3 regions of the Brevibacillus sp. JB24b genome follow, and region 3 is predicted to be linked to each of the others. Evidence: predicted binding sites of a transcription regulator. Region 3 holds the regulator's gene; each other region holds the start of a gene.
The links. The regulator Rex, encoded in region 3, represses fermentation and respiration genes when NADH is low (regulators of the CRP and FNR family bind a similar motif). The targets are predictions, from matches to a motif close to TTGTGAAATATTTCACAA.
Positions count from the first base shown of each region.

Region 1: the regulator Rex is predicted to act here: its motif matches at 3,384-3,401, upstream of adhE (bifunctional acetaldehyde-CoA/alcohol dehydrogenase).
Region 2: the regulator Rex is predicted to act here: its motif matches at 2,599-2,616, upstream of nirB (nitrite reductase large subunit NirB).

Region 1 is NZ_JBNVQV010000001.1:4,789,465-4,794,458, forward strand. It holds gene ACQV1I_RS22430 (ABC transporter substrate-binding protein) at 1-314, opposite strand, end outside; gene adhE (bifunctional acetaldehyde-CoA/alcohol dehydrogenase) at 689-3,298, opposite strand; gene ACQV1I_RS22440 (HesB/YadR/YfhF family protein) at 3,698-3,985, shown strand; gene ACQV1I_RS22445 (3-hydroxybutyrate dehydrogenase) at 4,080-4,862, opposite strand; gene ACQV1I_RS22450 (GntP family permease) at 4,932-4,994, opposite strand, start outside.
Region 2 is NZ_JBNVQV010000001.1:1,147,991-1,152,984, forward strand. It holds gene ACQV1I_RS05755 (DUF402 domain-containing protein) at 164-727, shown strand; gene yunB (sporulation protein YunB) at 747-1,451, opposite strand; gene ACQV1I_RS05765 (Cof-type HAD-IIB family hydrolase) at 1,597-2,379, shown strand; gene nirB (nitrite reductase large subunit NirB) at 2,648-4,994, shown strand, end outside.
Region 3 is NZ_JBNVQV010000001.1:2,112,156-2,117,149, reverse strand. It holds gene ACQV1I_RS10350 (hypothetical protein) at 1-666, opposite strand, end outside; gene ACQV1I_RS10345 (hypothetical protein) at 799-978, shown strand; gene ACQV1I_RS10340 (amidohydrolase) at 1,075-2,367, opposite strand; gene ACQV1I_RS10335 (redox-sensing transcriptional repressor Rex) at 2,406-3,029, opposite strand; gene ACQV1I_RS10330 (ComEC/Rec2 family competence protein) at 3,041-3,982, opposite strand; gene dinG (ATP-dependent DNA helicase DinG) at 4,042-4,994, opposite strand, start outside.

The DNA.
Region 1 (4,994 bases), 2.7 Mb from region 3:
TCTTTCTTGTCGCTGGCAAACTTCTGAGCAATTGTGATCGTATTATTCAGTTCGCCGTTTGCGTTCTGATAATCTACTTCCAGGTTCTTACCTTCTTCAAAGCCTTTATCTTTTAATCCATCCTTAATTCCTTGATAAATGGAATCCAGGGCAGGATGCTGTACAAATTGGGATACACCAATTTTGACCTGCTTATCTGAAGTACTTTGTCCAGCTGCTGTTGCTCCCTCCTGCTTTTCAGTTGGTGCAGCACCACATGCAGCTAATGACAACGCTAATCCAATGGACATGATAAACCCTGTTACTTTTCTCATCTTAACTCTCCTCCTCAGCTCTGTAAAACCTGTACTATACTGGTCTAACCTGCACTGTTCACTTAAAACCTATCTACTCTTCTCTTACTACTCTCTCAACTGTACTGCTATGGTTCTTTTGTAATACATTATCTGATTTTTTGAAGACTGTAAATATAATTTCTGAAATATGCTGAAATTAACAAACGTTTCGTTACAATTTTTTACATAGTAAGAATAAAGCAATTAAAATAAAAATATCGCTGTCGCCTAGGGAAAAGAAAAAAACGGCGAGCCAGATTCGGCTCGCCCAATTTAGTAGTGTGAAGGGAAGGTTATCATATGAAATCGGAAAGGAGAAGCTATATGGTATAGCTAACACAAATTGTGTAGCTCTACACGCCTTTGAATGTGTTTCGATAAATCTCTGCAAGTTCAGTAACTAATGGCATTTTAGGGTTAGCAGTAGTACATTGATCTTCGAATGCGAGAACTGCCAAGCGATCCACTTCTTTTTCGAACGCTTCTTTACTTACTCCATTCGCTTCAATGCTCATTGGGATATCTAAAGATTTTCCTAATGTAACTACCGCTTGGATTAAACTTTCTACACCCTCTTCTGTTGTTTTAGCAGGCAGTCCTAGCAAGCGAGCTATTTCAGCGTAACGCTCATGTGCTATGAACTTTTCATATCGAGGGAAAGATGCGAATTTATTTGGAACAGTCGCATTAAAACGAATGACATGTGGCATCAGAATCGCATTAGAACGACCGTGGGCAATATGGAATTCAGCGCCCAATTTGTGTGCTAAGCTGTGGTTGATACCAAGGAATGCGTTAGCAAAAGCCATACCTGCAATGCAAGATGCATTGTGGACTTTTTGACGGGCGACCTCGTCTCCACCGTCTTTATAGGCACGTGGCAAGTATTCAAAGATAAGCTGAATTGCTTTTAGAGCCAGACCATCTGTGAAATCATTCGCCATTACGGATACATAAGCTTCCATCGCGTGAGTCAGGACGTCCATACCAGTATCAGCAGTGATTACTTTTGGCACAGTCATTACAAATTGCGGATCAAGGATCGCTACGTCAGGAGTCAATTCATAGTCAGCAATTGGATATTTCATGTTTTTCTCTCGGTCAGTAATTACCGCAAAAGGTGTTACCTCAGAGCCAGTACCAGAAGTGGTAGGAATGGCTACGAATTTAGCTAGGCGACCTAGTTTAGGGAATTTATAAACACGTTTACGGATATCCAAGAATTTTTGGTATAGGTTTTGGAATTCTTCATTTGGATATTCATAGAATAACCACATAGCTTTCGCAGCGTCCATTGCAGAACCACCACCTAATGCAATGATCACATCAGGTCGGAAATCCGCCATTAGTTCAGTTCCTTTACGTACGGTTGTTACAGATGGATCTGGTTCTACATCGCTAAACACTTTACAATGAACGTATTGAGAACGACTGCGCAGATTTCTCAATACCTTATCTACATAGCCTAGTTTTACCATAGCTGGGTCTGTCACAATTACAGCACGAGAGATATCAGGCATGTCTTGCAGATATTGAATAGAATTTTTCTCGAAGTATATTTTCTCTGGAATCTTAAACCATTGCATGTTCACGCGTCGTTTCGCCACCTTTTTGACGTTGATCATATGCACAGCACTTACGTTGGTAGATACAGAGTTTCGACCATAAGAACCGCAACCAAGCGTTAGAGAAGGAATAAATTCATTGTAAATATCTCCGATTGCCCCTTGAGAAGATGGAGCATTAACTACGATACGGCAAGCCTTCATTCTCATTCCAAATGCTTCCATAAGATCATCGTCTTCTGTATGGATAACTGCTGTATGTCCCAGGCCACCGAACTCAAGCATTTCTTCTGCACGGCGGAATCCTTCATCCGCATTTTTCACTTTGTAGCATGCAAGGACAGGGCTCAATTTTTCACGGGATAATGGATGATCAGCACCTACCCCTGTCAGTTCTGCGATTAGAATTTTCGTTTCAGGATCTACGTGTACACCGGCCATTTCAGCAATGACTGCGGCTGGTTTTCCCACGATATCCGCATTTACTGCGCATGTATTTTCATTTATGACCAGCTTCTCCACTTTTGCTTTTTCATCAGGTGTCAAAAAGTGACAGTTATTAGAAATCATAAGTTGTTTAACTCGTTCATAGATTGGTGCGTCAACAATTACAGCTTGTTCAGAAGCACAGATCATACCATTGTCAAACGTTTTAGATAGGATCAAATCATTTACCGCACGCTCGATTACCGCAGTTCGCTCAATATAGCAAGGTACGTTACCAGGACCTACACCAAGTGCTGGTTTACCTGTACTATAAGCTGATTTCACCATACCAGCTCCACCTGTTGCTAATACGAGAGCTGTGCCTGGATGGTTCATTAATTGTTTCGTTGCTTCTAAGGATGGTTGATCAATCCACTGAATACAATTCTTTGGAGCACCAGCTTTTATTGCTGCTTCATATAATGTACGCGCTGCTTCTGCACTAGACTTCTGTGCAGATGGGTGGAAGGCGAAGATAATTGGATTTCTTGTTTTAATAGAAATGATTGCTTTGAACATGGTGGTAGAGGTCGGGTTTGTTACTGGTGTAACCCCTGCTACTACGCCAATCGGTTCAGCTATTTCGATGATACCATTTTGCTCATCTTCACGAATGAGACCAACTGTTTTATCTTTTTTAATACTGTTATAAATATATTCTGTAGAGAAAATGTTTTTGATCATCTTGTCTTCAAAAACACCGCGTCCTGTTTCTTCATGAGCTAATTTGGCCAGATATACGTGCTTATCTAACCCAGCTAACGCCATTGCTTTTACAATGCTGTCTATTTGCTCCTGATCGTAATTAGCAAAGTCCTTTAATGCTTGGTTACCATTCTCGACCAAGGTATCAATCATTGTTTTTACTGCCTCTTCTTTTGCTTGCTCCTGCACTTTTACTTCATTGCTCATGGTTTCTTCCTCCTTATTAAATAAGAAAGCATTGTATCCACAGATTTAGTGAATTTTTTCACTTACACGTTAAAAAATAAAGCGAAAGTGAAATTTTTCACATTCTAGTTTACAAGGAACTTTTGTTATTTGATGTTAAGTAGTGCATAAAAGCAATTCCTTATAAACCACCTTGGGGCTATCTTTCTCTATTCAGCTCCTTGGTACACCCTAATCTTACTCGATAACTACGTATATGTATGTGATGTTTCTCACACGTTTGCCTGTATTTTTTTAACTAACTTTTTTAGACTTTACACTTATATCCTATCATGTTTCAATAAAAATCTGGTATGCTACATAAAAGGATACTTCTGTATCGACCAATCTCCAGATGACATGATGAAGGAGTGGCTCTCAATGTCCATTACCATTACACCACAAGCACTTGCTTGGTTCAAAAAAGACTGGGGCTTCAAATCAGGCGATTCCATTCGCTTTTTCGTCCGATACGGTGGGGGCACCAGCCTACATAAAAGCTATTCCATGGGGATTTCTAAAGCCGAACCGAATGAAATTGCACTCTCCAGTACGGCTGAAGGCATCACCTTCTTTTTTGAGCAAGATGACATGTGGTTTATTGAAGATAAAAGTATGACCGTTGATTTTAATGAAGCTTTAGAAGAAATTACATTTTCTTTCCAATAAGAAAATAGATAAAAAAGCAGGTAATAGCGAAAGGAATCCTCTGATTCTTCTTTTGTTACCTGCTTTTTCTATTGCATTCTTCGGTAAAGGCTTTTTATTGGGCAGTATATCCTCCATCAATAGCGGCGGCGATACCTGTTACTCCCTTTAATCTATCGCTTACCAGCATAGAAGCATAGTCTGCAATTTCCTCTACGGACAACAATCTCTTCTGAGGGACTAATGGGTAAATGACTTCCTCCAGTACTTTTTCTAACGGTACATTACGAGTAACAGCCAAATCCTTCAACTGATTTTGTACTAATGGAGTATCAACATAGCCGGGACACAACGCATTTACTGTAATCCCATGCACGGCCCCTTCTAATGCGGCTACTTTCGTCAGTCCAATCACTCCATGCTTGGCACTGTTGTAAGCCGCCTTTCCCGCAAATCCGATTAGTCCATTTATAGAAGACATATTTAAAATCCGACCATATCCCTGTTGTTTCATTATAGGAAACGCATGCTTAATGCCTAAAAAGGGTCCCACTAGCATGACTTTCAACAACAGCTCAAAACGTTCTGTCGGGAACTCTTCGATTGGGGACACATGCTGTAGACCTGCATTATTAATTAAAATCTCCAATCTGCCGTACTCTTCGACAACCCGCTGTACGCTGGCTGCAACCTGCTCCTCATTTGAAACATCACAGCATAAGCCGATCACCTTATTCCCCTGCTGACGTAGCTTCTCTGCTGACATCACAACCGCTCCCGCATTAAGATCAGCAATGGCGATGATCGCTCCTTCCTTGGCAAAATGCTGTGCCATCTCATAACCAATACCGCTCGCAGCCCCAGTAATTAATGCTACTCTTTGATCTAATAACCCCATTAGACATTTCTCCTATTCCTTATTATCATGGCAAAAGCCTTATCCTTATCTTTTTCAACACCCATCCCATTAGAAAATGGAAACCACGAAAGCCAGTATGAAAACCGTGACTGTCTTCAATACGGTAATGAT
Region 2 (4,994 bases), 960 kb from region 3:
TTCATATCAAGTGTTTTAAGGGTTTGTGTTTAATCTGTGAAGTGCCATTGACGATATTTTCAGATAAAAAATTATGTTATAAGTCTCAAAATTCCAACTAAACTTCTATCTGTTACAATGATAAGAGCTAATGATTGCTACAGGATATAAAGGGGACTTATTCATGAAACGGAAATATGCAGATGTAACAGGTTGGACAACAGTGTTAGACAAGCATTTTGTACCATTGGCTAAACGGGGAGAGTACTTTGACGGGATCATTACTGGACTAGTTCTAACAAAAATGGCTGAACCATACTGGGTAACCATTAAGGGACAAGAAATCTGTATAGCAGATGATGGGTATGTCTGGATTCAATGTTTTCCAGCGGGTCGACATTATGTTATGACTGCAATGATGGATCAGTCAGGTAACGTGGTCTATTTCTATTTTGATATTATCCTGCGACATGGTATGGGGGAAAATGGTGTTCCTTGGTACGATGATTTATATCTGGATTTAGCGATGACTCCTACTGGGATAAGTGAAGTATTGGATGAGGATGAATTGGAGGAAGCCTTACAAAACAAAACGATCAGTGAGTGGGAGCGTGATTTGGCAGTTTTGGAAATGGAACGGTTACTTCTGGAAGTAGCAAATGATACATGTACCTTGCCGCAGATGGTACTAGCTCATGCTAGCGAGTGGCGAGATATCGTTCTTCAAGTGAAAGAATCCTCCCAATAAAGAGAGGATTCTTTTTGCGTTATTTAGCTTGTGGCTCTACCTGCATTCTAGGAACCTCTGGCTTTCCTAGTGGATTGTTGTACAGATAGTCTGGCACTTCTCCCACGACAAGAGAGTTGGTTATGGGGATGGAGGTTGTTACGACGGTTTGATCGGTTGCAAAAGGTATAATCACTTGCAAACGTACTTCGACTTGAAGATAGACCGTTACCATTACCATGTTGATGCCAGCTTCCGATAGCTTAGGGTCAAGCCATGTTTTCGCAGAACCAACAGGTACAAAGGTGACAGGTAATTTAGGCCCCGTATCGGACAAAAAGGAGCTACCTGAGGCTAATCCGAGAGGGACACCCGCTACAATTTTTTCACTTTCAAACTCTTTTAGCCTGTTTTTAATGCGTTGATTGGCTTCCCCCATGATTTTTGAATACCCTTGAAAATTAAAATTAATAGCACGTATTTTATTATCTTTATCCTTTTCAATGTCTAGAACCTCAGCCGTATTCATATCAATTTGAGCAATCTTTTTGGTCACCGCGTCTGCAATGGCTTCTTTGGCAATTTGCTCTGATTTTTGTTTGGCGATCACTAATAAGGTAGGTTTAATTTTTTGCTCCACTAAAACGATACTCTGGATGATTATTGCGAGAAAGACAATGAAAGCAATAAAGAAAATTTTCTTTTTTGACGCTCGAATGCGACGTCGTCTCATGCGAATAGCCATCTTGGATCACCCCATCTGTAGACTATATGTTACAAAGAGGGGGAAACATGCCAGCTTGCCTAGGGTTCGTGCAAAGAACTTCACTTAATGCGTAGGAATATTTCGTCTATAATGAAGGATAAGTCAGAGAAAAGGAGAGAAGCGTATGTCCTATAAGGTTATCTTTTTTGATATGGATGGCACGCTATTAAATGAACAGAAGCAAATTCCACAGGATACTCGAGAAGCCCTTCGTCAGTTACAGGATAGCGAGATTCATACGGTTATTGCTACTGGGCGTTCCCCCTTTCATGTTCGTGAACTCGCGGAGGATTTAGGAATTGAGACACTGGTGTGCTTTAATGGTGCGTATGTAGAGCACAAAGGGGAAGTGGTTTATTCTACCCCTATTGATGTCGAAAGTATCGAGAAACTATACCAGCTTGTAATGGAACGCAATCATGCACTCGTATATTTAAGTGACGATTCTTTTTATGCGACACATGAGGAAAATGAGATGGTGAATAGTGCTGTTTCTTCTATTTTATTTGAACCACCTGGTATGAATGCAGAGGTATTCCGTGACAAGCCGATTTACCAATGCTGGCTTCATTGCGCAGAAGGAGAAGAGGAGGTCTACGAGCAAGACGATGCTCTGACAAATGTGCGCTTTTTCCGTTGGCATAACGTGTCCCTAGATGTGATGCCAAAGGATGGCTCCAAGGCAAAAGGCATCGAAGCCTTGCTACAGCACCTTACCGTAGACAAATCTGAAGCTGTAGCATTTGGTGATGGTAAGAATGACATTGAGATGATCGGTTATGTAGGGATGGGAGTAGCGATGGGAAATGCGCATCCAGAGGTATTTCCGCATGCCAACTATGTGACGAAGCATGTGGATGAGGGCGGTATTAGCCATGCTTTAAGGGAATTGAACATTTTGTTATAGAGGAAAGCCGATCGTCTTGTTAGGAGTCGATCGGCTTTATTTTATCGGCTAGATAAATTGTCGTTTTACCTGTGATCTACCACACATCTGCTGGTCTTTTTCTATACTATACTCGGTCTGTACACAGATAATAGGATTAGTAAATCCTTGATATAGCAGCGTTTTAAATGGAGTAAAAAGTAGACTACGTAACTCACGTAGAATCTTGTAAAGTTATTTTTGTGCATTATTTCACAAACATATATAGAAGATTTTGGGAGGATTGTCTATGAAAAAACAACGTCTCGTATTAATTGGAAATGGAATGGCTGGTGTCAACGTAATTGAACAAATCTTGAAGCACAACAAAGAGAGGTATCACATCACGATTATAGGAAACGAACCTCATCCTAACTACAACCGCATTATGCTATCTTATGTGCTGGAAGGTAGTAAAACGATTGATGATATCGTGTTAAACAACTATAGCTGGTATAAAGAAAATCAGATTGAACTACAGACGGGTACAGCGGTGACTCGGATTGATACCGAAGCTAAAAAGGTGTATACGGATAATGGATCGGTATATTCTTACGATAAAGCAATTATTGCTACTGGCTCTCAAGCATTTGTTTTACCAGTACCTGGTGCGGATAAACAAGGAGTAATTGGCTTTAGAGACATTCATGATTGTAATCAAATGATGGAAGCGGCTAAGACCTGTAAAAAAGCTGCCGTAATTGGTGGCGGATTGTTGGGATTGGAAGCTGCTAAGGGCTTGGTTCATTTAGGTATGGAAGCAACGGTTGTTCACTTAGGTAATGTTTTGATGGAACGTCAATTGGATGACATAGCAGCAAACATGCTAAAAGAAGAACTAGAGCGTCAGGGCATCCAATTTGCGATGGGAAAACAAACCGTAGAGCTACTTGGGGATGAACGTGTTACGGGACTACGTTTTTCCGATGGAAGCATACTGGAGGCAGATTTTGTTGTGATGGCCGTAGGAATAGTGCCGAATACCAGCGTGGCCAAAGCAAGTAATATTGAGGTAGCACGAGGGATTGTTGTAAATGACCTGCTACAAACGTCTGCACCAGATGTGTATGCTGTTGGGGAATGTAGTCAGCATCGAGGACTTTGTTATGGATTGGTAGCTCCGTTATTTGAGCAGGGGGCTATTTTAGCTAAGCATTTATGTGAGATTGAGACGAAAGGCTATGAAGGCTCAGTCGTATCCACTAAATTAAAAATTTCTGGCGTAGACGTATTTTCAGCAGGTGAATTTCAGGATCAAGCAGATATGACCATCGTACGTATGCAGGATGATTGGAAGAAAATCTATAAGAAGATCTTGATTCGAGATAACAAAATCGTTGGAGGGATTCTATTCGGCGATGTGAGTGAATCCGTTCGCTTACAAAAGCTGGTCAACACTCAAACAGAAATGACTGACGAGGTGTACGCTTCCATAATGGGCTCAGGAACATGTTGTGGTGGGGGCAACCAAGCAGCTTTAGTAGCGGAAATGTCTGACGAAGAGATTATCTGTGGATGTAACGGAGTAACGAAAGGCAGTATTGTGACAGCGATAAAGGAACAAGGTTGCTCAACGGTTGATGAAATAAAAGCTTGCACAGGTGCAGCACGATCCTGTGGGGGATGTAAGCCAATGGTGGAACAAGTGCTACAGTATGTACTCGGTGATCATTTTGATGTCAATGCGAACAAACAAGGCATCTGTGGATGTACCACGTTGAGCCGTGATGAAATCGTAGCACAGATACAAGAGATGGGTCTAACTACGATTAAAGAAGTGATGCATGTATTAGCATGGAAAAACCCAGAAGGCTGCTCCAAATGTCGTCCTGCATTGAACTATTACTTGGGAATGATTCATCCAACAACGTATCAGGATGAAAAGGCTTCTCGTTTTGTGAATGAACGTTTGAACGCTAACATTAATAAAGACGGTACTTATACGGTGGTACCACGTATGTACGGTGGAGTAACAACAGCAGAAGATTTAAAGAAAATCGCTGATGTTGCTGTGAAATATGATGTGAAAATGGTGAAAATGACAGGTGGGCAGCGGATCGATTTGGTAGGTGTACAGAAGGAAGACCTGCCAAAAGTCTGGGCAGAGCTTGATATGCCATCCGGTTATGCCTTTGCCAAAGCTTTGCGTACAGTAAAAACCTGCGTTGGTTCTCGTTTCTGTCGATTTGGGACAGTTGATTCGATTGGTATGGGGATTGCTTTGGAAAAAAAATTCGAGCGTCTCGATATGCCAGCTAAATTTAAAATGGCGGTAAATGGTTGTCCGCGTAACTGTGCCGAGTCCTGCACGAAAGATATCGGGATTGTAGGTAACGATGGCGGATGGGAAATCTATGTTGGCGGTAATGGTGGTATAAAGGCACGTGTCGCAGACTTATTGTGCAAAGTAAAAAATGATGAGGAGCTAGTTGAGATTTGCGGCGCAGTTATCCAGTACTATCGTGAAACAGGAAAGTATTTAGAACGTACTTCTGAGTGGGTTGAGCGAATGGGGCTAGAAGATATCACTAAAAATGTGGTCGAAGATGTGAAGAATCGCCAGGAGCTTTTTGCTCGTATCGAATTGGCACTTGGTC
Region 3 (4,994 bases):
TTGGTTCTTCAACTGAAGCAAGACGACCATACGCTTCAACTGTTTTCTGTCATCATCATACCACAATTGATATTTAATTGTGGTTGATTGCTGTAATTGAACAAGTTCATTTTCTGCCGGAAAACTAGGTCCCAACCATTCTCTTAAAAGCTCGTTTACCTTATCTGGCTGGAGTGTAACACTAAACCCCTGCAAACCCGCTTCATCTCTTGAAACGAGAGGGACTGGTTGTAGCTGTGGAAATTGATCCTTCAATAGCGAAGCATGCTCAGATGGTGTAAACAAGGCATAAGGTAGTACGTTTAATTCCTGTTGTTCATTATCTATGACGAGCGAAGCACCTCGATTGTTACGTTCCATCTTCACTTTTTTCCCCTGTAATGTTCCTGTAAGCTGAAAATGATTGCCTCGATAACTTCCTACAAAAGATTGATTTTGTATCTTGACTCCAAAGGGAGTTGCCTTCTCCACAAATAGTTGATCGATCAATTGTTTCAGATTGGCATTATTTTGATCGGTATTCCGGCTACCTCTGCCAATAGATTCATTAGCGCTCTCCTGTGCTACAGGTAACTTGTCTGTTGCTTGTCCCAGTAAAGCTCCCAAACCAAATAAGCATACTAATATTGGCAACAACAACCAAAGATACCGTTGCTTCACGTACATGGGTACCCCTCCCTTACGTATCTCCTAACATTTATGAGATACAAGAAGGTTTTAGAACCACGTGGAAAACTTACTAATTATAGAGTCATGATAAGTAGCCATACTATCAGTACACCACAAGGAGGTGAGCGTGTGAATCAAACCGACAGGAGCCCTTCCTTACCTAAACAGGGTTGGGAACAACATGATTTATATGAATCCTGGGTAGGTCTGGCCTCACCGCTTCGTACCTTGCCACCTACCGCTACTCTCTCTGTTCGCCATACCTCACTTACAGATTTGTGGCAAACAGAGATGCAACGGACGGACTAAATTTTTTTCTCTATCTACACACCTACACTACTCTCTCCTGCCGCCTGAAGCTCTTGGCAGGAGCCTTTGTCATATGAATGAGCGTCCTTTTTTATCTTATTGCTTTAATAATGCAAACACACGGTTCACTTCGGTGATTGCTTTTTGTTCATCCATTGTGATTAACTCTTTATCTTTCATCAAGAAATGCCCATCAACAATTGTATCTGTTACATCATAGCCATTTGCCGCATAAACAACATGGGAAATAGGGTCATTCGCCGGTTGGAAATGCGCTTGAGCCGCATTTAGCATGATCATATCTGCTTTTTTACCCACTTCTAAAGATCCTAAGCTATCTTTTTGGAACACCGCATCTGCCGCATAACGAGTTGCCATACGAAGTGCTTCTTCTGCTGGTACCACTTCAGGATCATAGGATACACCTTTATGAAGGATAGCTGCTAATTTTAGCTCTTCAAATAGGTTCAAGTTATTGTTACTTGCTGAACTATCAGTTGCTAAACTTACACATACACCTTTTGCAAGCATCTCAGGAACCCTAGCTACACCACTAGCCAATTTTAAGTTACTAATTGGATTATGAGCTACTTTAACATCATATTTAGCCAACGTATCAATCTCTTCATCTGTTAAGTGAACCGCATGAGCAACTAATGTTGGGTGATTAAATACACCTAGATTCTCTAGGTGAGCAACTGGTCGTACACCATAATCCTGAACGTTTTGTTCCACTTCTGCTTTTGATTCAGACATATGAATATGTAATGGTACGTTTAATTCAATAGCCTTCTCAAGGATTTGCTGGATATACTCAGGAGAGCACGTATAAGGAGCATGCGGTGACATCATTGTATGGATACGACCGTTAGCTGCACCGTTCCAACGTGATGCGAATGATGCTGCTTCTTGTAATTTCTGTTGACGTTCTTCTTCTGAGCAAAACCCAATCACTCCACGGCAAAGTACGCCACGCATCCCAGATGCTTCCACCTCTTGAGCTACTGTATCCATATGATCATACATGTCTACAAAGGTAGTTGTACCCGTACGGATCATTTCGATAATAGAAATAGCTGTACCCCATTTCACATGCTCTGCTGTAAATTGACCTTCCATTGGCCACATTTTATCTTCCAGCCATTGTTTCAAAGGTAGGTCATCCGCAAATCCACGTAGTAGGGACATGCCTACGTGACCATGTGTATTAATTAATCCTGGCATTACATATTTATTTGTTCCATCAATGATCTCGTCATATGCTGATAAATCTTCAGGTGTTTTACCTACATATGTAATTTTTCCCCCGTCAAAGCCAACCGCTCCATTATAAATAACCTCATTTTGTTCATTAACAGTAATTACGGTTGCATTGGTAATGATTTTCATCAACGTAGACACTCTCCTCTTTTTCTGTTTTTGATTCCTTAATTTAAATAATAGGCTAAACTTTGTAAGCTGGAAGTCAAATCGTTATGATCAATTTTCACTTCTTTTTCAGTTCGAATCGTTGTTGGTGCAAAATTTAGGATCGCTTCTATTCCAGCTTCAATCAGTTTATTTGCCACCTCTTGTGCTGCGGAAGCAGGCGTCGTAATAATCGCCATACGAATTTGTTTTTCTTTAATAATTTCTTCCATTTGATCAATCGGTTCAATGACCAATCCACCTAAATCTTTGCCTATTTTCTGTGGGTCCGCATCAAAAATGGAAACAATTTTCATATTATCTTTTAAATAGACATTGTAATTTGAAATCGCTTGGCCTAAATTACCGGCTCCCACCAATGCTACATGAATCACTTGGTCCAATTTTAAGATATGACGAATCTTTTCAATCAAGTAATCTACGTCATAGCCAATACCTTTTTTTCCAAAGTCACCAAATGCAGATAGGTCCTTTCGAATTTGGGCTGGGTTAATATCCATTGTTTTGCCCATCTGTTGGGAAGAAACCGTTTTTACTTGTAACTCCTGTAGATTTGTTAAATATCGCAAATAGATCGGCAGACGGCGAACGACCGCTTCAGAAATTTTTGGTACTTTCCCCATAAATTGCACTCCTAACTTCGTTGTCTATCATGTATAGAGGTCTTGACTGCCTTTAAAACCTTATAATCTTGTCCATTAGAGAGAATGGTAATTGATCCATCCCGGCTAGTGACATACGTATCTGCCCATGATTCCTCCAAACGCTCCACCACTTCACGCATGGAGTCTTTCCACTGCTCCCGAGGAATGCCGGTTTGCACAACGGCAATCTGAGGATCCACCTTCGTTAAAAAGGCTTGAATAGAGGCTTGATTGCTACCCTGTGCCGCAACCTTTATGATCTCAGCAGGCAATAGAGAAGGATATTTTACAAGCAACCGCTCCTCTGCTTTTTCATTAATGGCACTGGTGAACAAAAATTGGAGTTTTCCTTGGGTCAGACAAAACACAAGCGAATTATCCTGTGGTGATAAAAACAGGTTCTCGCTGGGATGTAAAAATGTGATCTCCACATCTTTTCCCTCTAGTAATTGATCCTTTTCCTTTACATACACAACTTGCTTTTCCCTAGATATATGGATATTACTGTGAATTGCGAAGGCTGTCAATTTCGGCATGTAAATCTTATCAAATTGAATTTTCTCCGCTAACTTATCATAGCCACCAATATGAGTAGGTAAATCGTTTGTCAATAACAGGTAATCCACTTTTGTAACATGACGTTCAAGTAGCAAGGAAACCAGTTTTTCGGTATCCTTTTCGCTACCAGTGTCAACTAGCATGGTTTTTCCCGTTGGAAATCGAATGAGCGTACTCTCCCCTTCTGGTAAGGAGAAAAAAGTCGTGGTAAGTCCAACAAAATCTTCCTCCTGTTCAACAGCATCAGGATCCTCGATGTGCTGTAGCTGATGTGTAATCGCAATAGGTCGACTTGCTTCAACTGTTTGGGATAATCCAAGGATCATCATGCCTATACAAGTAACTAGCAATAGGTAATATCGGATTGTAGTCATGGAGCTGCCTCCCTCCTACTATATAGCGTAGATCAATTCATAACGAGCTTAACATTGTTTTATTGTAAAAATGGAGCTATACGCTCACGTAACGTAGTCCATGGACCTGTCTCTACCTGATATGGAGGCAAAGATTGCAAGAACATCCGGCCATATTTAGATTCTATAATTCGCGTATCAAATACAATAACAACACCGCGATCTGTTTGTTGACGTATTAATCGACCTACTCCCTGCTTAAAACGAATAACAGCATGGGGCAAGGAAAGCGTCATAAAAGGATTCTTTTTCTCTGCCTTCAGTCTTTCCGAACGTCCTTCCAATAGTGGGTGATTAGGAGGTTGAAAAGGGAGACGAACAATGATAAGGCAACTCAGTACATTCCCAGGTAAATCTACACCCTCCCAGAAACTATTCGTTCCCAAAAGTACTGTTTTTGTCCCTGTTTGAAAGCGACGTACCAGCTTACTTCTATTACTTGAATCAACGCCATGACCTAATAGTTCAAACTCTTCCCCTTCTAATAAGCTCTTCATTCCTTCATAAACAGCTCTAAGCATACTATATGAGGTAAATAGGATCATCGTCCGACCCTCACTTGCTCGAACAGCATCAACACAGCCAGCAATGACGGCTTCTACAAAACGGTGTTCTCCTTCCTTTGTTACAGAAGGGAAATCAGAAGGAATTACTATGAGTCCTTGTTGACCATAGTCAAAAGGGGATGGAAGTGAGAGCATTTCAACTCGTTCTTCAGGTAAATTTGTAAAACCCATTCTCTCCATAAAGTAGGTAAACCTATTCTTTACGGTTAGTGTAGCAGAGGTCATAATGATACTTCGTTTTGGTTCTAATAAAGTCGTGCGCAAGGTATCTGCTATATCTAGCGGTGTTTTAAAGAAAAAGAGTTGTTTGCGAGACGTTCTTGTCTCTATTTCCATCCAGCTTACGTGCCCATCCTGTTCTTCTACTAACAAAAAATGAAGTTTCACAGCCACTTGGCCGATTTCCT